DNA from 4 places in the Chryseobacterium sp. SG20098 genome. Region 4 is predicted to be linked to each of the others. Evidence: riboswitches for the same ligand, from Rfam matches in the RefSeq annotation. Region 4 holds a riboswitch; each other region holds the start of a gene.
The links. A riboswitch is a leader RNA that binds a small molecule or an ion and turns the genes downstream of it on or off. The one in region 4 is predicted to bind cobalamin.
Positions count from the first base shown of each region.

Region 1: it holds a riboswitch for cobalamin, as region 4 does, so the genes downstream of both, RHP76_RS22260 (T9SS type A sorting domain-containing protein) here and RHP76_RS08180 (acyl-CoA thioesterase) in region 4, are expected to answer to the same signal.
Region 2: it holds a riboswitch for cobalamin, as region 4 does, so the genes downstream of both, RHP76_RS08875 (TonB-dependent receptor plug domain-containing protein) here and RHP76_RS08180 (acyl-CoA thioesterase) in region 4, are expected to answer to the same signal.
Region 3: it holds a riboswitch for cobalamin, as region 4 does, so the genes downstream of both, metE (5-methyltetrahydropteroyltriglutamate--homocysteine S-methyltransferase) here and RHP76_RS08180 (acyl-CoA thioesterase) in region 4, are expected to answer to the same signal.

Region 1 is NZ_CP134622.1:4,857,895-4,863,226, forward strand. It holds gene dnaG (DNA primase) at 1-268, shown strand, start outside; gene clpP (ATP-dependent Clp endopeptidase proteolytic subunit ClpP) at 381-1,067, shown strand; gene RHP76_RS22260 (T9SS type A sorting domain-containing protein) at 1,250-2,353, opposite strand; cobalamin riboswitch at 2,416-2,607, opposite strand; gene RHP76_RS22265 (esterase-like activity of phytase family protein) at 2,833-4,101, shown strand; gene tpiA (triose-phosphate isomerase) at 4,177-4,935, opposite strand; gene RHP76_RS22275 (S9 family peptidase) at 4,988-5,332, opposite strand, start outside.
Region 2 is NZ_CP134622.1:1,948,276-1,953,607, reverse strand. It holds gene RHP76_RS08890 (tetratricopeptide repeat protein) at 1-289, opposite strand, end outside; gene RHP76_RS08885 (helix-turn-helix domain-containing protein) at 286-1,902, opposite strand; gene RHP76_RS08880 (T9SS type A sorting domain-containing protein) at 2,057-3,370, shown strand; cobalamin riboswitch at 3,508-3,686, shown strand; gene RHP76_RS08875 (TonB-dependent receptor plug domain-containing protein) at 3,718-5,332, shown strand, end outside.
Region 3 is NZ_CP134622.1:257,164-262,495, reverse strand. It holds gene RHP76_RS01185 (helix-turn-helix domain-containing protein) at 1-723, shown strand, start outside; partial or broken gene metE (5-methyltetrahydropteroyltriglutamate--homocysteine S-methyltransferase) at 934-3,165, opposite strand; cobalamin riboswitch at 3,344-3,530, opposite strand; gene RHP76_RS01175 (Lrp/AsnC family transcriptional regulator) at 3,726-4,187, shown strand; gene RHP76_RS01170 (LytR/AlgR family response regulator transcription factor) at 4,211-4,978, opposite strand; gene RHP76_RS01165 (sensor histidine kinase) at 4,982-5,332, opposite strand, start outside.
Region 4 is NZ_CP134622.1:1,788,910-1,794,241, reverse strand. It holds gene RHP76_RS08195 (XAC2610-related protein) at 1-162, shown strand, start outside; gene RHP76_RS08190 (HD domain-containing protein) at 164-754, shown strand; gene RHP76_RS08185 (DUF4932 domain-containing protein) at 818-2,191, opposite strand; gene RHP76_RS08180 (acyl-CoA thioesterase) at 2,366-2,749, opposite strand; cobalamin riboswitch at 2,864-3,044, opposite strand; gene RHP76_RS08175 (hypothetical protein) at 3,079-3,879, opposite strand; gene RHP76_RS08170 (ATP-binding cassette domain-containing protein) at 3,910-4,572, opposite strand; gene RHP76_RS08165 (GEVED domain-containing protein) at 4,985-5,332, shown strand, end outside.

The DNA of each region.
Region 1 (5,332 bases), 2.1 Mb from region 4:
AAACTGGGCTTCCAGAAATATTTATCCTCCCAATTACGGTGATAAAGTGGCAGATCAGATCAAGGGAGATGTGTTGCTGCACAAATTCAGATATATTGATTATTTAATCACAGAAACAGATAAAGAGCTGGATGTGTACAGGGATACTGATGAAGGAAAGTACTATGAGCTTATCAAGAAAATTACGCTATTGAAACAAGCTTCCATGCGATTGAGTAATATCATTGAATATTCACCTATCAAAGGAATCTATGGTAGAAAACGGTAATTTTTAAGTCAGTTATTTTAATATTCTGTGACAAAAAGTCCTATAAAATTTTAGGAATAAATATTGTAATTTAAACTTCGAGAATATTTAAAAAATAATACATAATAGAAATATGGACATTAAAAAAGAATTCAGAGATTTCTCTGTAAAACATTTAGGAAACAACGGTTTGGTTACCGATCAGTATATGGGAATGTATGGGCCTACGAATCTTACTCCGTACATCATGGAAGAGAGAAGATTAAACGTTGCTCAGATGGACGTTTTCTCCCGTCTGATGATGGACAGAATTATTTTCCTTGGAACAGGTATTGATGATCAGGTAGCAAACATCGTTACGGCTCAGCTTTTATTCCTGGAAAGTGCTGACCCTTCAAAAGATATTCAGATCTACATCAACTCTCCTGGTGGTAGTGTATATGCAGGTCTAGGTATTTATGACACCATGCAGATCATCAAGCCGGATGTAGCGACAATCTGTACAGGTATGGCTGCTTCAATGGGAGCTGTATTACTGGTTGCCGGAGAAAAAGGAAAACGTTCTGCGCTTAAGCATTCAAGAGTAATGATCCACCAGCCTTCAGGAGGTGCTCAGGGAGTTGCTTCTGATATGGAAATCAACTTGAGAGAGATGTTGAAACTGAAGCAGGAGCTTTATGAAATCATCGGTCATCACTCAGGACAAACGTATGAGTGGGTAGAAAAATCTTCTGACAGAGATTACTGGATGACTTCTGAAGAAGCTAAAGGTTACGGAATGGTAGATGAGGTTTTACAAAGATCCACAGAGAAAAAATAATTGATGATAACATCATCAGAAAACCGCACCAATCTGGTGCGGTTTTTTTGTTGGATTATATTTTAATCACTCATTTTACATTCGCTGGAGGGTGGCAATAATTCAAAGAATTTTTGACGGGGCGGTTGTAACAGTATATTTTATCCATATCCTCACAAAAAAAGCGCCTTGAGGCGCTTTCTCTATTTCTTAACAATCTTATGTACCGTAGCACTTTCAGCTGTTTTAATCTCCACAAAGTAAACTCCTGAGTTTAAAGAATGAATATCAATCTTAGTAACCTGAGAAGTCATTATTTTTTGTCCTGTCACAGAGTAAATATTCACTTCTTTCAGTTTCTCAGCCGTTTCAATCTGAATGAAATCACTTGCCGGATTTGGATAAATATTGAATTTTTTCTTGGTCACAGAAGAAATTCCTAAAGTCAGCTGTGCCTCGGTGGGGGTAAATGGTCTTCTTTGCCCGAAACTTAATCCAAACCAGTCATTGTTACTCAGTTGAATCTGAGAAAGATTGGCTTTTGTTTGCCAGCTTGATAGATCTTTTCCTTTATATAACTTCCAGCTGTCTGATCCGGAAGTATTTCCAGTAAATGAATTCAATGTTAAATTAGTAATCTGATTATTCGCTGATGCAAAATTAAAATAAGAAGCTTGAGACTGGATCAGTTGTAACGCCTGTTCAGCAGTTATGCTTCCGTTATATTTAATTCCAAAAGCAAAAGAATTGGCATTTCCGTTGGCATTATCAGTTCCGAAATCAATAACGACAAGACTTTTATTAGTTCCGCTTCCTACCCAGTTTGTAACCTGCGAGGGAACAAACCAAGCAGAACTGTAGGCTGGAACTGGTGGGGAAGGCATTGTAGGAGGGGAAAAACTATAAGAAGCTCCATACCATCTTCCGTCCACTAAAAGATCATTGTTCACACCATTATTGAATGCCATAGTTGATGGAGTGTTTCCTGACCAGGTTGACCAATAGTCGTCAAGGCTGGGAGTATGATGATTGTAATTTAAACTGTACAGAAATCCGGATGGTATTTCAATTTCCATTTTAGGTTCTGCAGCGGCAATAGCAGTAATCATGTCTTCCATGGTTAAGCCATTTCCGTCAAAACGGTATCCCCAAGCATAAGAATTTGGGGTGCTGTCATCATTAAAGTCTGCAATGAAATATGCTTTTTTAGAACCGGTTCCTACCCAAAATTTAATGTCGTTTTCTGTGAATTGGGCCGACAATACCTGCATGCAAAGCAGTAAGAAAAAAAGATAGATTTTTCTCATGATATAATTAATTTAAAGTTTTATTCCCGAAACTTATCTTCAGAGCAGAACTAATTCTTTCTCTGAATCTGGTGTTTTAAGGCAGGTCTCCTGGCTCACATCTTACAACTTCCTTCCCGGATTTTCAGATCCAGTGGTTTTTGTGCAGTAAGTTTAAACAGTTTACAGTTGCGGGTACAGCTCAAGATTTGAATATTATTCTCACTTGATTCCCTATTAATGAACATTGTTCAGCCTTAAAACGCTGCAAATATATCATATAAATTGATAAGTCCGTTTTGTGAATTATTTTCCTTTAAAAAAAATGATTTTCAAATTGATTAATAATTTGGTTGGATTGTCGGTTTTTCATTTTTAAATAGATTCTTTTCTTATTTATCTTCAATGCATTCTGTCTGTTCAATTGTTAAAAAACAATTATCATTGTATTTAAGATCAGTTTACAATCAAGTCCTATTTTCGCAGCCATAAAATAGCATATGAAAAAATTACTATGTTCTGTGGGTATACTGGCTGTATTGGCTTCATGTAAAAGTGATGACGATATCGCAATGGTTAATCAGGATATTAATTATTCCAAACTCCCTCAGGAGTTTCCATTTTCAAAACTGACTACGATAAACGGAGTGGATGTTATCAACGGAGGTTTTGGGTCCGGAGCTGCGGCTCATCCTACCAGAAAAGGCGAATTCTATGTCATTACCGATAGAGGACCTAACACCGACTTCCAGAATGGGAAAAAGTTTCTTACTCCTAATTTTACTCCAACCATTATGCATTTTAAAATCAATGCTGACGGAAATGTAGAGGTCATCAAATATATTAAACTTAAAAATCCATCCGGACAGCCTATTACCGGACTTCCAAATCCTGTTGGAATGGGGAGCACAGGGGAAGTAGCATATGATGCTTCCGGAAATGTCTTAGGTACTGATCAGTATGGTCTTGACAGCGAAAGTATTGTTGCTGCCGCTGACGGTACATTCTGGGTTTCTGATGAATATGGACCGCATATTGTACACTACAGTGCTGATGGAATGGAGATGGAAAGAATAAGCCCGATCGGAGTAAATACAGGACCTAGAAAATTACCTGCTGTTTTAGCGAAAAGAAGAGCCAACAGAGGAATGGAAGGACTTTGTATGAGCCCGGACGGAAGAACGCTGGTAGGAACCATGCAGTCGATGATGTATGTTCCCAGTAAGGTATTGGCTACCAATAAAACTTTAACGAGAATTGTCACATTTGATACGGTTACAGGGCAGACTAAACAGTTTCTATATAAGCAGGAAGGAGGAGCTTCTGATTCAGTGTGCGATATTACCGCATTAAGCAATAATGAATTCCTGGTGATTGAAAGAGATGGAAATTTCGGTTCTCAGGGAGGAATAAAAAAAGTATACAGAATCAATCTTAGCAATGCAACAGATGTAAACGGAGCCGATATCACCGATGTGGACGGAATGAAAGTTAACGGAAAAGCTTTAGAGCAATGTTCATGGGATGAAATTACCAATGCCGGAATAAAAGCTGTTACCAAAACATTAGCCGTAGATCTGGTAGCAAAACTGGGTTATGAACATGATAAATTCGAGGGAATTGTTTATTTAGGAAATAATAAACTGGCTGTTTTCAATGATGATGACTTTGGAGTAGTGGATGATGGAAACGGAAATCCAAAAGCTAAAATTTTGCCTAAAACGGGTAAAGTAGACAAAGGAACAATGTATGTAGTCGATATTCAATAATTAGATTTTTTTAACGGAAAAGCGGCGGAATCGAAGATTCCGCCGCTTTTTATTGGATAATATATCAATCCTCTATTAATTAAAAGCTTCAATAATCTTAGAGAAATCCTCTAATTTTAAAGCTGCTCCTCCGATAAGACCACCGTCGATATCCGGCTGAGAGAAAATTTCTTTTGCATTGTCTGGTTTTACAGAACCTCCGTAAAGGATAGAAACCTCGTCAGCAACTTCCTGTCCGTATTTTGAAGCAATAATATTTCTGATGTGAGCGTGGATTTCCTGAGCCTGCTCAGGACTAGCCGTTTCTCCGGTTCCTATAGCCCAAACCGGTTCATAAGCAATCACTACTTTTTTGATTTCTTCAGCAGAAAGCGTGAAAAGAGCTACTTCAGTCTGGTTTTTTACTACCTCAAGGTGCTGTCCTGCTTTTCTCTGCTCAAGAGTTTCTCCGTTACAGTAAACAGGAATAAGACCTTTGTCAAGAGCTAATTTGATCTTTCTGTTACAGTGAGAATCTGTTTCTCCGTGATATTGTCTTCTTTCAGAGTGCCCGATTAGTGAACCGGTTGCATCAATGGATTCCAGCATATCTGCAGAAATTTCACCAGTATAAGCGCCACTTTCATACTCGCTCATATCCTGAGAAAATACTCCGATTTCATCCTTTTCAAAAACGTCTTTTGCCATCATCAAATACAATGCTGGGGGAGCAATCCAAACCTCACAGTTCGTTGCATTGTTGTTTTTATAGCTTAGTAACTGAATCATTAATTGTTGTGCATCAATTACATTTTTGTTCATTTTCCAGTTTCCTGCAACTATTTTTCTTCTCATAAGATTTAAATATAGATTTATTTATTTTTTAATTTTCTTTTTGCAAAACTTATTACTTAGTAATCCCTTCCAGTTTAAACATGAAAGCATATACCAAAGCTACATCCTTCAGATAATCAAACCTTCCGGAAGCGCCACCATGGCCATATTCCATATCTGTTTTCAATAACAGTACATTTTTGTCCGTTTTCATATCTCTTAGCTTGGCAACCCATTTCGCTGGTTCAAAATATTGTACCTGAGAATCGTGTAATCCTGTTGTTACCAAAAGATTCGGATAGTTTTTCTTCTCTACATTTTCATATGGAGAATAAGATTTCATATAAAAATAAGCTTCCTTATTATTGGGATTTCCCCATTCGTCATACTCATTGGTCGTAAGTGGAATACTAGTGTC
Region 2 (5,332 bases), 160 kb from region 4:
CATCATTGGTTTTCTGAGACAGTTCTTTTGCTTTTAAAATATATTGTAAAGACTCTTCAAAATTTCTTTTAGCAATATTGGCTGTTGAAAGCAGCATATAAAGATTAATGGAAGTTTTGATATCATGAGATTTTTTTAATAATTGTTCTCCGATTTTGATGGTATTATCGGGGTTGTCGTAAATTTCAAGTTTGGCCTTTCTTAGTAAGATACTATCAGGTGTCTTTTGTGCCTTCATACCATTACAAAAGGCAACCAGCAACACTATTATTTTAAAAATTAATTTCATAAGACTTTTGTTTTACTGATTTCCTGAATATAGGCATTGGGAGACATTCCGGTAACGGATTTGAAAACAGTAGTGAATGCACTGTGTGATGAGAATCCTGAATATTCTGCCAGATAACTTACTTTATAATTAAGAAAAGTAGAATCAGTTCTTAATAACTGTACAATATGATTGATTCTAAGCTTGTTAATATATCCGTTGAAGTTTTTTTCCTTATTATTAATAATTTCTGAAAGGTATTTTGTATTGATTTCCATTTGAGAGGAAAGCAGAGACAGAGACATGTTTTTATTCAGAAACCGGTCGGATTTTTCAAATTCTTCCAGCTTTTGGAGAATTTCATCTTCTTTTTCCCTGGATATTTTTGTTGTGCCAGGATCTTTTGTCGCTGGAGTTGTTTTGTGTAAAATGATGGGTTGAGATTTTCGACTGATCTGTTTTTCAAAGAAATCAAACTGTTTTTTTAAGTCTTTATTTTTACTTTTTATGAGTAAAAAATAAGTAAGCAAAACCAGAATGATCAAAGATAAAATCAGGATTAGAAACCAGAAAGATCTTAGAAGCAGATGTTTCTGAAATTCAATATTTTTATTTTGATTGGTTTCCACAAGCTTCACAAGGTATCGTATTCCTTCTTTTGAGCTGGAATCTGTTTTTGTTTTTACATCATTGTAAAGTTTATTGTACTGATGGTATTTTGCATCATTATGTAGTGCGTAGTAATTACGGGAAAGTGATTCGTAGATTTTAATTTTTAAATTATTAAAAGGAAGATTTTCAATCAATTGAAGACCTGCTTCCAGTTTTTCAATAGCTGTTGCATAATCTTGTCTCAGAAAATAATATTGGGACAGGTTTTCATAGGCCAGAGCTAAAAGAAAAGGTTGGTTTTTCTGATGTTCAAGATCTGTAATAATACTGTCTATAAGGGTTTTATATTCAGGTAGTTTATTTAGTTTCAGCAGATAGGAAGATCTGAAAATTCTGTTTTCAATTGTTAAAATTCTATTCTCTTCATTATAATCGCCAAGGTATTGATTACTCTGATCTAGAATTTTTAAGGCTTCAGGATAGTTTCTGTTGATTCCCGAGTTCAATGCCTGAAGCTGATATAATTTTGAAGTGGTAATTCTTAATGCCGGACTATTGCTTTTAAGAAGCTTCTGATCAGACAAGAGATGAGAAATAATTCTTTTCGATTGATTGTACAAACCCAGATTCTGATACTGATCGGCAAGGTTATAATCACTGAAGACCTGCATACAATAAGAAAGATCGTTTTTCTGATCAGGCTCTTCTTTTTGAGCGAAAATATTGACAGATTGTACATATTCCCCCTTCATGGCAAAAGCTTGTGAAATAATATTTTGAAGTACAATTTTGTGTTCCGCGTTTTGATCACTCACAAGAATTCCCTGGGTATAACTTATGCATTCGTCAGGATTCTGATATAATTTCAGAAATGCTTTATCTGCTAACATATTGAAGTCCGGACCGGACTGCCCTTTGGTGGTAAGGGAGCAGAAAATAAAAATAAACAGTAAAGTTTGAAATAATTTTTGTCTCGTTAATTTGCTTTTTGTGTTTTTTTGAATAATTCTGGTAAAATCCATATTCAAAATATTGTTTTGTATCTGCTTGGTTATCAGTCTTGTAAAAAATAAGTTCTTTTAAAATTCACGAATTATGAAAGCCAATTTCTTTTGGCAAGGTGAATATTGTATTAATATTGTTTTCGCCAATTCGAAACGCTAAATATAATAAAATATGAAAAATTTTTACAAAGTATCAATGAAAATGTTGACAGCTTGTCTTTTTCTGAAATTTGGTTTTGCAGAAGCTCAGCTTACTGTAATAGGTTTGGGAAATTATAATGTAGGGGCAGTCTCTGACAATGGAGTGGTAAGCATGCATACAAGCGCAGGAGGAATATATAAATGGAATGCAGCAGGAGGACTTGTACAGATAGGTTCTATATCAAACGGTTATCCGGCAGCGGGTAGAACTGTTGTTTCGAATGACGGAACCAAAATTTCGTCCTCTATAACAAATGCAGCAACGGGATTTAATGAGATATCAACCTATGATGTAGCTACTTCGACCTGGGTAAACAGAGGCGGGCTTGTTCCTACAGGATGGGACGGTAGTGTAAGTTCAACCTGGGGGATGACTACCAATGGAAGCACGATTGTAGGTTTAGGTTTTCTTACTGCTGCAAACGCACATGCTGTGAAATGGGATGAAGCAAACGGAATGGTAGATCTGGGAAGTATCGTTGCAGGACGCAGCTCCAGAGCAAACGCAATCAATGCGGCAGGAACAGTAATTGTAGGTTGGCAGGATGAGCCAACCGGAACAAGAAGTGGGGCTAAATGGCAGGATGGAGTAGAAACTTTTATTACTGATAATAATGGAAATAATGTAGGGGAAGCAGGAGGAATTTCTGCAGATGGAAATACAATCATAGGCTCAGCAAATCCTAATCCCTATGTCTGGAATGCTGTGAGCGGACTTACTTATATAACGCATCCTAATGCTTCTTTCAGCTTCAAAGGAGGTGCCACCGGGATTTCTGCTGATGGGAAAAAAGTAATTGGATATTATAGAGCATTTGGAGCACCTCCTATGTCAGGGGAAGGTTTTATCTGGACTTCTGCTACCGGAAGGATCAATCTGAATGATTATGCAGCCTCTTTGGGAATTGCAACGAATGGAGTAACCATGGGGCTTCCTTTGGCCATTTCACAGGACGGAAAGAAAATTGCCGGATCAGGGACGAATGCTTCAGGGCAGATGATCGCTTTTTATCTGGATACTTCTCAATTTTTATCGGTGCATGATGCAGTGAAAGAGAAAAATAATATGGGTGTCTATCCTAATCCTGTGACTGATATTCTATATTTTAAAGGAACAGGAAAAATAGAGAAAGCCGAAATTTATAATATGGTGGGACAAAAGGTAAAATCATTTGATTCGGTAGAAGGGCAGATTGATGTTTCATCCCTGTCAAAAGGAGATTATATTTTGCAATACTCTATGAAGGGAGGAAAACAAGAGACTTATAAATTCATTAAAAAATAACATATATAAATAGTAAAGTAGTGGGATGAATGGCTGTTTTCAATATTGAAAGCGGCCGTTCTTTTTTGTGTATATAGCAAAAGGATAGCATGTTGTGTATAGAAAAGTCTGGTTTTTGGTGAATACATATAAAAAACTATCTTTGCAAAAATTTTGGTTTCCAGTATTTTGGAATGAAAAGGGAATCGGGTGTAACTCCCGGACTGTCCCCGCAACTGTAAATCGCAACTCAAGTTTCTGCAAAAAACCACTGTTTAATAACGGGAAGGTGCAGAATGCGAAAGTCAGGAGACCTGCCGGAATTATAATTAAAAAACATATTGCTTTCGGAGGAAAAGTAAAAAAGTATGGATATAAAAAGATCTTTAGTACTGCTTTTTTCATCTTATGGCTGTTTTCTTTTTGCACAAGAGAAAGCCATCGATACTGTTTATGTCTTCGATAATCAGATGATTAGGGTGAAACTTTTTCATCCCGTAAAAATAATTTCGGCAGAAGATGCTGAGAAAAACTCCAGTAATCTTTCTGAACTTCTGAGATTTCAGTCACAGGTTTTTATCAAAGAAAATGGCCGTGGTGCCGTTTCTTCACCTTCTTTCAGGGGAACTACCGCTCAGCAGACTGCTTTTGTGTGGAATGGAATTAATATCAATTCTAATTTTCTGGGACAGGGAGATATTAATAATATTGCTTTGTTCGGCTATGATCAGATTGGTATAAAAGCTGGTGGTGGAAGTGTAGTATATGGGAGTGGTGCCATCGGGGGAAGTATTCACCTGAATAATACCCTGGATTTTAATAAAGGCTTCCATGGTTCTTTATTTTCTGAAGTGGCTTCTTTTAATACCTATAATAACTTTATAAAAGGTTCTTACAGCAATGATAAGTTCAGTTTTAAGGCTTCTGGAAATTATTCTGTAAGTGAAAATGATTATAAGGTAAGTGACCTGAACTATATCAACAGAAACGGAAGTTATTACAATACAACGTTCAATGTAGGAGCATCCTATAAAATCACAAACGATCATAAAATTTCGTGGCAGAGCCAGTTTTTTGATTCTTCACAACGCTTTCCTGTATATGAAGAAACGGGAACAAAAACGAAATATAAAACTCAAAGTGTAAGAAGCCTTCTTTCCTGGGACTGGAACAAAACAAAGTTCAGTAATTCCCTTAAAGCAGCTTATACGGAAGAGAATTTTCAATTTTTTGGTTCGTTAAATCAGCCTAAATCAAGTAGTGGAACCGGGAAAAATTATATCTTTAAAAATGACTTTAATTATTTCCTGAATTCAAAGTGGAATTTTAATATCATAGGAGAGTTTCAGGTTAATAAAGGAGAAGGATATCAAAACGGAATATCCAGCGTCAGCAGAAATATTGGTTCTGTTTCAGGATTGTTAAGATATTTTGCAACAAAAGATCTGCGTTTTGAGGGTGGATTCAAGAAAGATTTTGTGGAAGATGTGAAGTCACCGTTGATGTATTCGTTCTCCGGAAAATGGAGTGCAGCAAAATGGTATGATGTAAGCCTTAATGTATCAAAAAACTTCAGATTTCCATCCTTTAATGATATTTATTATGAACCGGGAGGAAATAAAGACCTGAGACCGGAAACCTCTACCCAGCTCGATATGACGAATGTGTTTAAAGCAGGAGATTTCAGACTTACTTTGTCTCCATACTATATGAACATCACAGATCTTATTGCATGGCTTCCAACGGCTAAAGGATACTGGCAGGCATTCAATGTCAATAAAGTTGAATCCTATGGATTAGAATCCCAGCTGTCCTTTAGCAAACAATGGGGTAATCATAAAATCCGGGCCAATGCAGGATACTATTATGCAAAGTCTATTGATAAAGAAACGAAAATGCAGAGACCTTACGTTCCTATGCACAGAGGAAATGCCAATATAGATTACGAATATGGTTTCTTTAAACTTTTCGCACAGGGGCAGC
Region 3 (5,332 bases), 1.5 Mb from region 4:
GCACGGATTCACAGCCTCGGCCTGGTGCTCTCCGGGGAAATGGAACTTAATGATGGCATCACAAAAACGACATTTAAAGAAGGAGAACTCTATTCTGCAAGGAAAAACAGTTTATTGAAATTCGCAAAATATCCACCCAAAAACGGGGAAATCAGAACCATATCCATCTATTTTGACGATGCCATGCTTCATGACTTCAGCCGTGAGTATGGATATCAGGCAGAAAAAAAGGACAATGTCCAGGCCTATATAAAACCGGAGCAAAAGGCATTACATTCTTTTATGTACTCATTATTACCGTATGAAGATCTTCCTGCTTCTGAAGAAATACTGAAGCTTAAACAAAAAGAAGCTCTCCTCTTACTGTTGAATTACGATCCCGGCCTTAAGGATATTTTGTTTGATTTTTCCGAACCCTATAAAATAGATATTGAATCTTTTATGAATAAAAACTTTCATTTCAATGTCAATGTAGAGCGTTTTGCTTATTTAACAGGGAGAAGTCTGTCTGCATTTAAAAGGGATTTTCAAAAGATATTCGGAATTCCGCCAAGACAGTGGCTGCAGCTTCGGAGATTAAAGGAAGCCCATTTTCTGCTTACCCAAAAAGGAAGATCAGTTTCTGATATTTATCTGGATCTTGGGTTTGAAAATCTATCGCATTTCTCGTTTGCGTTTAAAAAACAGTTTGGCTATCCGCCAAGTGCTTTACAGGCAAAATAGTTCAGAAACACATGTTTATTATAAAACACAATAGTAAAACTTTACTTCAACAACATTTCACCGGATTACCATAATAAATCGTGCCATGAATATCATGGCACGATCTGAATAATTGAATCTAATTATTTCTAAAGTTTTTTAAAGTGCATATTCTATTGAAGCTTCTTTAGCAGCGGCAACCATTGCAATTAAAGCTTTTTCAGTTTCTTACCAATGTCTTGTCTTCAGTCCACAATCAGGGTTTACCCAAAGTTGGTTGGCAGGAATGACATTCTGAGCCTTTCTCAGCAATTCAATCATTTCTTCTTTTGAAGGAACTCTTGGTGAGTGAATATCGTATACTCCAGGACCAATTTCATTCGGATATTTGAAATCGGCGAAAGCATTCAGCAGTTCCATCTGAGAACGTGAACATTCTATGGTAATGACATCTGCATCCATATCGGCAATGTTTTCAATAATATCATTGAACTCAGAATAACACATGTGAGTGTGAATTTGGGTAGCATCTTCCACTCCGCTTGCTGAAATTCTGAAAGCTTCCACTGCCCATTTCAGATAATTCTGCCAGTCTGTTTTTCTTAATGGTAGTCCTTCTCTGATGGCAGGTTCATCAATCTGAATAATTCTGATTCCTGCTTTTTCCAGGTCCACTACCTCATCACGAATTGCCAAAGCAATCTGCTTACAAGTTTCTGAACGAGGCTGATCATCACGTACAAAAGACCACTGTAAAATCGTAACCGGACCTGTCAACATACCTTTTACCCATTTTTCAGTCTGAGATTGGGCATATTGAGACCAATACACCGTCATCGGAGTCGGGCGGGAAACATCACCGAAAATCACAGGAGGTTTCACACAACGGCTTCCGTAGCTTTGTACCCAACCGTTTTTAGTGAATACAAATCCTTCCAACTGTTCCCCGAAATATTCCACCATGTCGTTTCGTTCAAATTCTCCATGAACCAATACATCAATTCCGATGTCTTCCTGCCAGCGGATTGTTCTCTGCGTTTCCTGTTTCAATAAGGTATCATATTGTTCTGCAGTAAGCTCTCCTTTTTTAAATTTTGCTCTCCAGCTTCTTACTTCTGTGGTTTGAGGGAATGATCCGATTGTAGTGGTTGGAAATAATGGTAGCTGCAATACTTCCTGCTGTTCTTCTTTACGGATTTTGAAAGTATTTATTCTCTGAGCATCTTTTTCAGTAACTGAATTCACTCTCTGTTTTACCTGATCATTATGGATAAGAGAAGAAGTTCTTCTGCTTTCAATGGCTCTTTTATTTTCTTCAAATGCTTCAAGAACCTGTTCATTTTCCGTTCCGGATGCCAGTTGTTTAAGCGTTACGACTTCCTTTACTTTTTGTTTAGCAAAAGCCAGCCAGTTTTTAATTTCAGGATTAAGACTGGTTTCAAAATCAAGGTCACAAGGTGAATGAAGCAATGAACATGATGGTGCAATCAGAATTCTTTCAGATCCTAATTTCTCAACAGCTTTTCTGATGAAAGACAATGATTTTTCGTAATCATTTTTCCAGATATTTCTACCGTCGGTTACTCCTAATGAAAGGCCTAAGCTTTCCGGAATAACATTCAGAATATCATCTAACTGTTCAGGATTTCTCACCAGATCAATATGCAATGTATTCACCGGAAGGGAAACAGCAATTGATGCATTATCTTTTAATCCGTCAAAATAAGTGGCAACGATAAATTTCAGTTTCGGAAAACGTTTTCTGATTTCGGCATACACAGAAAGATACGTTTCTTTGGCTTTTTCTGTTAAATCCAACGCCAGAAAAGGTTCATCAAACTGAATCCATTCCGCACCCTGGTCTTGAAGTTTGGTTAAAATCTCTGTATAGACTGGAAGAAGATTTCCAGCCAGATCCAATTTATCGAAGCCTTCTTCTTTTTCTTTTCCTAATAACAGATAAGAAACCAGTCCGATAATCACCGGTTTTGCATTGATTCCCGCTTGTTTTGCTCCGGCAAATTCATTGAAAATCTTATCTGAGCTCAGTTTAAACTGTTGATTTTTATAAAATTCCGGAACGATATAGTGATAGTTGGTATCGAACCACTTGGTCATTTCCATGGCAGTGATATCCAATCCGTCTTTCTGATATCCTCTTGCCATTGCAAAATAAAGATCCAATTCAGTATTATTCTTTTTAAGCACCACTTCATGGTAACGTGTTGGAATGGCTCCTACTACAAGGCTCATATCCAACACCTGATCATAGTATGAAAAATCATTACACGGGATAAGGTCTATCCCTGCTTCTTTCTGGATATTCCAGTTTTGGTTACAGATAGTTCTTCCGGTATTCAGAAGTTCTTCCAAAAGGATTTTACCTGACCAATACTGTTCGCAGGCTTTTTTGAGTTCTCTTTTGCTACCAATACGCGGATAGCCAAGGATGTGAGTTTGCATTTTTTAAAACTTTTTAATTAAACTTATTGGGAAAGTTCTTTAAAAGGCTTCGTAATGTTTTATCGGAAGAAGTTTCAGGAAAGTCATGACATAGCAGACAGCGTAATTTCCTTTACAAAAGAAAATACCCGAATCCGATATATTATCTGTATGACCCCAAAGCTTCAGACCGCGAAAGCATTGTCAATTCAGTAAAGGCAGGTCTCCTGACTTGTAACAGTTTCCGTCATCCTTCCCGCTTTTGGCAGTGGATCTGCAAGGACAGAAACCTTTGGTGTGTTACTTACAGTTGCGCGACAGCTCGTGATTTGCACACGATTCCCTATTAATCTACGTTAAGTAAAACCTTTTCTGTTTGATGAAGTATCTGTAAAGAACTGTACTTTTACCTTTAACTATGGTCATCAGTAAAAGTTTTTAATTTTGTGTAAAATTAGCAATACAGAATAAAAATACAATTATTATCAAATAATTAAGCAAATTAAACTTTTAAAAACAAAAATAAAAGCATAAAATTCTGTACATTTGAATGTTTTAATCATTTAAAAGAATAATATTCTGTGGAACAATTCGATGATAAGGACTTACAGCTGCTAAGGCTGCTCCAGAAAAATGCTAAACTCACCGTTAAGGAACTTGCGAAAGAGGTAAATCTTTCTACCTCACCTGTTTTTGAAAGGGTAAAAAGGCTTGAACAGGAAGGTTTTGTTAAAAGATATGCGGCCGTTCTTGATGCCGAAAAACTGAATCGCGGATTTACGGTTTTCTGCCAGATCAAGCTCAAAATTCACGACAGATCGATAGGTTATGATTTTGTAAAGGAGATTTTAGAAATCGAAGAAGTTGCCGAATGTTACAATATTTCCGGGGATTTTGATTTCCTTCTGAAAGTTCAGGTACGGGATATGAAGCATTATCAGGATTTTGTATTCAATAAGCTTGGATCTGTGGATTCCATAGGGAGTACCCACAGTACGTTTGTGATGGCTGAGGTAAAAAATAACCATGGACTGACTATTTAATGGAATAAAACCGGAAAACCTATTTATTCTTCAATCCATTTTCTGAACGAGGAAGTATTGCTTTGGCTTGTGACAAGATGATCTTTCTGCCCTTTTATCTGAACGGAAAGTGTATTTTTATTGTATCGCTCTATTCTTTCAATATGATGTTTCTGAACAAGCTCACTACGGTTGATCCTGAAAAAATCAGAAGGATTTAACTGCATTTCAATTTCTTTTAAAGTAGATTCATTCAACAGATGTTTTTTTCCTGCTGTATCAAAAGCAAAAACAACTCCTTCTTCTGCTCCAAAGAAAGAGATCTCTTCCGTATTGATAAAATAAAGCCCCTGATGTGAACTGACAGTGAATCTTTTCTTATAATTTTTCTGTGTATTGTTGTTGTTCAGCATTTGCTGAAGTTTTGCCAAAACATCTTGTGGTTCTGAATGAGTTTTTCCTAATAAAAGAAATTTATCCCATGCTTTTTGGAAACGGCTCTGTGAAAAAGGTTTTAATAAATATTCAATTCCGTTGCTTTCAAAGGCATTCATCCAGAACTGATCATACGCTGTGGTGAAAATAACCGGACATGATATATTCACCTGATCATAGATTTCAAAAGCATTCCCATCCAATAATTCAATATCGGAAAAGATCAGATCAACAGATGAATTTTTTAAGAAAACAACAGCCTTTTCTACGGTATCAATTTCAGCAACAATTTCAATAGGAGTTTCCAGTCCGCTGATGAAACGTTTTAATTTGTTTCTTGCAGGAATTTCGTCTTCGATGATTACTACTTTTATCATATTTTATGCTGGAATTATAGGAATGGTAACTGAAAATTGAGTTTCTGTTTTTAAAATATTTACCTGCTGATCTGTTAAAAGTTGATATTGTTCCTTAAGATTATTTAATCCTCTTCCTGATGTCTTTTTACGGTTTCTTTTAGGGATTACATTACTCGAAACGGTTATTGTCTTGTCTGTTTTTAGTGTGATCTGGACAGGTTTATCAATAGTACCAAGGTTATGTTGAACCGCATTCTCAAGTAACAATTGTAATGAAAGCGGGATGATATAGCCTGATAATTTAACAGAATTGATTGTTAATAAATAAGCATTTCCGTATTTGTATTGTATCAGGTTAAAATATTTCTGTGC
Region 4 (5,332 bases):
GTTGTAATTCCGAATAAAGGACTTGATAAAGTCTTTGAAAAAGAAGAGGATATGAGCATTGAAGGTAGTGTAAAAGTGACCACTAAAGAAAAGATAAATAATAAATGGATTACCAAAACAAAGGTATATCCGTCTGATCAATATAACAGAAATAAGAAGTAAGATGAAAATTCAGAAAGAGATCGATTTTATTCTGGCAGTAGATGCACTTAAAAATGTACAGCGAAGAAATTATAATGCAGACGATTCCCGGAGAGAGAATACAGCGGAACACTCATGGCAGATTATTATTCTGGCTCAGATCCTTTATCCGTATGCTAAAAACCGTGCAGATATTGATTTGTTAAGAGTGATAAGAATGCTTTCCATTCATGATCTTGTAGAGATTGAAGCGGGAGACACTTTTATTTTTGATGAAAAGGCAATGGTAGGAAAGTTCGAAAGAGAGAAAGCTTCTGCTCAGAAAATCTTTGGAATTCTGGATGAACCTTTACGTACAGAATTCTTTAATTTATGGCTTGAGTTTGAAGATGAGAAAACTCCGGATGCTATCTTTGCATGTGGAATTGACAGAATCATGCCGTTTATCTTAAATTCTCATACTTCCGGAAAAAGCTGGACTGAAGCTGGAGTGACAGAAAGACAAATTCGAAATATGCTTGAAAATGCAATCAGCAGAGCATCTGATGAAATGGGAGAGGCTTTTGAGCTTTTGCTGAACAGAAGTCTGGAAACAGAAAAAGTACTGAAATAATTGAAAAAAGAAGACCCTGCCCGCTTATTGGGCAGGGTCTTCTTATAGATCATCTGAAATGTTTTAAGAGGCTAGTAATAAGTAATTGTCGGGATTTAATAAAATTCCCTTCTTTGAATAAAATCCAGCCATACTGTTATGTACATAAAATCCCAGTACAAAATTTTTATAAGAAGTATCCAGGCTGAATTTCACTTCTTTCCCGTCTTTAGACCAGACCGGATTTTTAACGATAATGATGGTATTGCGGGTTTCTTTTCCATCAATGTATTCATATAATTTGAGCTGAAGAGTCTTTGTTTTTTTCATAGGCTCTGTGAATTGTACCACGATATTATTGAGATCAGTTTTCTCAAAGTCTTTATTATTGGAATTGACAACGGAAGGCTGGGAAATTTTGTTTCCTGTTTTCTTCGTCCACTTTAATAATGGAATATATAATTTTTCCAGATTCTTTTCCTTTTTATAAAGCTCTATAAGCTTCTCCGAGAATAAATTCTGAGCAATAAAACCGCGTCGGATATTCACTTTATGATAAATCGCTGAAAGACTGTCTGTTTTTTCTTCTGGAAATTTTTCGTTGATGAACAAATCGTAAACAGCCCATGTCATATATTCATTGAATGAATTTATTCCCGGGTATCCTGATTTTTTATCCCAATTCGTAAGGTTGAAGCTTTCCGTTATCTCCTTTGAGTACTGATCTGAAATAGGATTTACATACCCATGATCGATTTCTGAAAATACGGTGTGATTATCAAGAATCCTTCTTGCGAGATTACCTTTTAAATTTCCAAGGATAAGATCTTCTCCGATATTTGGAAAGTCTACAGTTAAGGAGCTATTGATATCCCTGTGGCAATTCTGTCCGCCTACCAAAGGAGATATGGCAATAATGTATTTCTTATCTGTTTCATTGGCTGGTCTTTTTGCTATTTTATCCAAAAAAGTATAAGTATCATTGATGTAATAATACTCTTTGTAATTGGCAATTAAAGTATTGTAAAACGACTGATGATTTTTATAAAAGGTTCTGTAATTTGATTTCTTTACAAAATCATTGATGAGCTCCAGATTTTCATCTACTTCTTTAGGACCAAAGGAATTGAAAGGAAAATCTCTTTTAAGTAAGCCTTTTTCATCAAAAGAAAATGCATAGAAATCAGTTCGGAAGCCTAAGAATTTTTTCCAATCTTTTCTTGAATAATTTACTTTTTTTAGTAAAGGATGATCTTTTACAGGCTCAAAATACGTGATGATTTCATCATAATACGGTGGGATTTTCTGTACGTCATAAGGATCTGTTCTGCCATATTCAGTGAGGGCCAGAATAATATTTCCTAATTCGTAACTTTCTGAAAGTTCAATTTTAACGTCTTTTTGTGCTCTTAATGTAATGGATAGGATAAGGGTAATGATTACAATAATCTTTTTCATGAAATATCGGTTCTTCTATAGTTTTTAGTGACAGCAATGTAAAAATAATTTTTTTGCCATGCTAAAAGTAAATATAAAAACAAATGAACTCCAATTATTCTTTGGTTGAGATATACTATGTTGTGTTGAATGGAAAAGTTTCGGGCGGCCAGAGGCCGCCCGAAACTTTATTGTTTATAGTATTTGGATTGGTTTCTTGAATTCGTCAATCGCTACAAAAGTAAAATCACCAATAATTGCTTTTTCTCTTTCATAGGAATACATCTGCTCGGTGTAAATTTCAACGTTTACTTTCATACTGGTTTTTCCCACGTATGAAACTTTCCCGATCAGCTCAACGATGGTTCCGGCAGGAATAGGTTTTTTAAAATCGATCTTGTCACTGCTTACCGTTACCACTCTTTTTCTGGCAAAACGGGTTGCTGTGATAAAAGCTACCTCATCCATCAGCTGCATCGCTGTACCTCCAAAAAGGGTATCATAGTGATTGGTTGTGTTAGGGAAAACCGCTTTAAAGATTCTGGTTTCGGATGCTTCAATTCTTTCTTCTGTAGTCATATATCATTATTAATTAAAGCGATAGGAAATGATTGGAAACAACAGAATAATAACAGGAACTTATAGAATTCCTGAAACAATCCATCAGATCAATACAACTTCAAATCGCGAAAGTTACATGTTTAAGAAAAAGGCAGGTCTCCTGACTTGTAACATCATTTATCTCCTTCCCATGCCTCGCACAGTGGATCTTTGATAAAGACTTCAGTTACTTACAGTTGCGCGACAGTCCGTGATTTTCACACGGTTCCCTTTTAATCTGCAGTGATGCAGAACCAATTTCTGTGATGAATAAGCGTAAAAACTTTTCGAATGCAAAAATAATGAATTTATTCCGGATTATGGTAAATAATCTGGCTGATTACTCTTCCTTTCTTAATCGTCCAGAGAGTAGTGTATCTGTTTTCCCCTGAACCGTTTATCATATAAAGAAAAATATTATCGTTGTCAAGTGAGGTTACTCCAACGTTTTCAAAATCCATGGTAGGCTGGAACATATTTTTGATGGCTTCTCTTACAAAAACAGATCCTCTTCCGGGCTGCTGTACTCTGATGGATTTGATTTCGGTCATACCTTCCGGAAGGTCATTTCCAATTCCCCATGGTTTTACTTTATCAATCGTAAGAATTTTTCCTTCGGCATCTTTTTCCTTTTTACGGTATCCTGCATTGGAAGGATAAATATCAATCACCACTTTGCTTCTTTGGGCAGTAGGAATCTTAGGATCAGAATTGTCAGTAAAAATAAGAGATCTTCCGTTTTTAGATTTAGATGGAGTGTAGGCAGGAAGCTGGTCTACATAAGCAATACGCCCTTTATTTACCATTCCTTCTTTATCCAGAGTTTCATACCGTACAAAAGGTTTGTCGTCATCCTGTTTCTCCGGATATTTGATCCAGATCCATTCTGTTTCTCCGGGAGCAGGTTTTACATAAACAAATACATCTCCTTTACGCATACGGATCTTGTCTACAATTTTTCGGTAATCGTCTTTATGTACACGTACGTTGGCATATCCTTCTTCAGCTTTTACAACTCCAAAAGGAACTTTAGTCTGCCCTTTTACAAAAGCAATAGATAAAATACTGAAAGCGGATAAATAGAATGCTTTATTTATGAAAGTCATCATGAAAATTTTTTGATCCCTCAAATATATAAATTAAATGCTTTTCGGAAGATAATTATACCGCTGCAGTTCTTTTAAATCTTCTATTTGTTTTAGATAGCCTTCACGCAGAAGAAATATTTGGTGTGAAATATCAAGAACTTCCTGATAATTATGATCAGAAATAATGAATCCCTTATACGCAGACTGTTCAATGATTGCAGCTTTCAATGCTGCAGAAATTTTTGGAGAAAGGCTATGGAAGGGTTCGTCCAGTAAAACAAAATCAGCTTCAGAATAAATTATCATTAAAGCTTCAATGACTCTTTGCTCACCTCTGGAAAGATTTTTAGGTTTTTCCGACAAAAAAGGACGGATCAGATCTGAAGTCAATAATAGATCTGTATTTTTCTTATTGCAAAAAAGAGGAATTAAGGTTTTAATGGTATTGTACTTCGGTAAGAAAATATCCTGTGGCAGGTAAGCAATTCTGTTTTTTCTATCGGAAATGCTTTTCAGAACTTTGTCATTGTATCTTATGAACTGGGTATCACTACTGACAGTTCCAAAAATAATTTTTAATAATGTTGATTTGCCAACACCATTTCTGCCCAGAATTCCAATAATCTGCCCGGTTTCACATCCTAAATAAATATCCCGAAGGATATTATTATCTTTAAAAGACTTGGTTATGCTGTCAATATGAAGCTTGCTCATAAAATTCCTGTTATTATTTTGACAATCACACAGACAGCTACCGTGAAGCCCCAAAGGAAACTTCTGGAAAACCCTAAATTGGCATAAAAGTAATATTCATTTTTAAACCGGAGTTCATATATAAAATAATGAAGAACAGGAGATATTAAAAGAAAACTCAATCCAAAGTTCTCAATATTGAAAGAGGATAAACAAGAAGCTAATAAAGAAAATATCAAGGTGGGAATTATTATTTTTTTATAAAAAATCCAGAGAGTAGAAATACTTTTGAACATATATTAAAGCATAGAGTTTCTGTGTGTTTTACACTTTATTGTCAAAAATATTAAAAAATACAATGCTATATGGAGAAAGTATAAGCTATATTTGAAAAAATACCCTATTTTTCAAGGAAATTTTAAAACTGATAAACATGACCAAAAAACTACTTTTTGTATTCTCTTTTATGTTGGGAATTTCAAGCCTTCAGGCAACCCACAAAATAGAAGAAGAACCTCAATCTTTATTGTACTGTGATACCAATGCTCCAACAGGAGTTCAGATGTCGAATATAACACTTACTTCTGGAACAGTTACCTGGACTGCAGATCCTAATAGTCCGGATAATGTGATAAGATATAGAATACCAGGAACAACTTTCTGGATGACGGGTACACCCGTATCGGGTCAAAACTCTTTCACAATTACAGGTTTGCAACCTTGTACAACGTATGAAGTACAGGTAGTGAAAGTGTGTACAACACAGGGATTATGGTCTGAT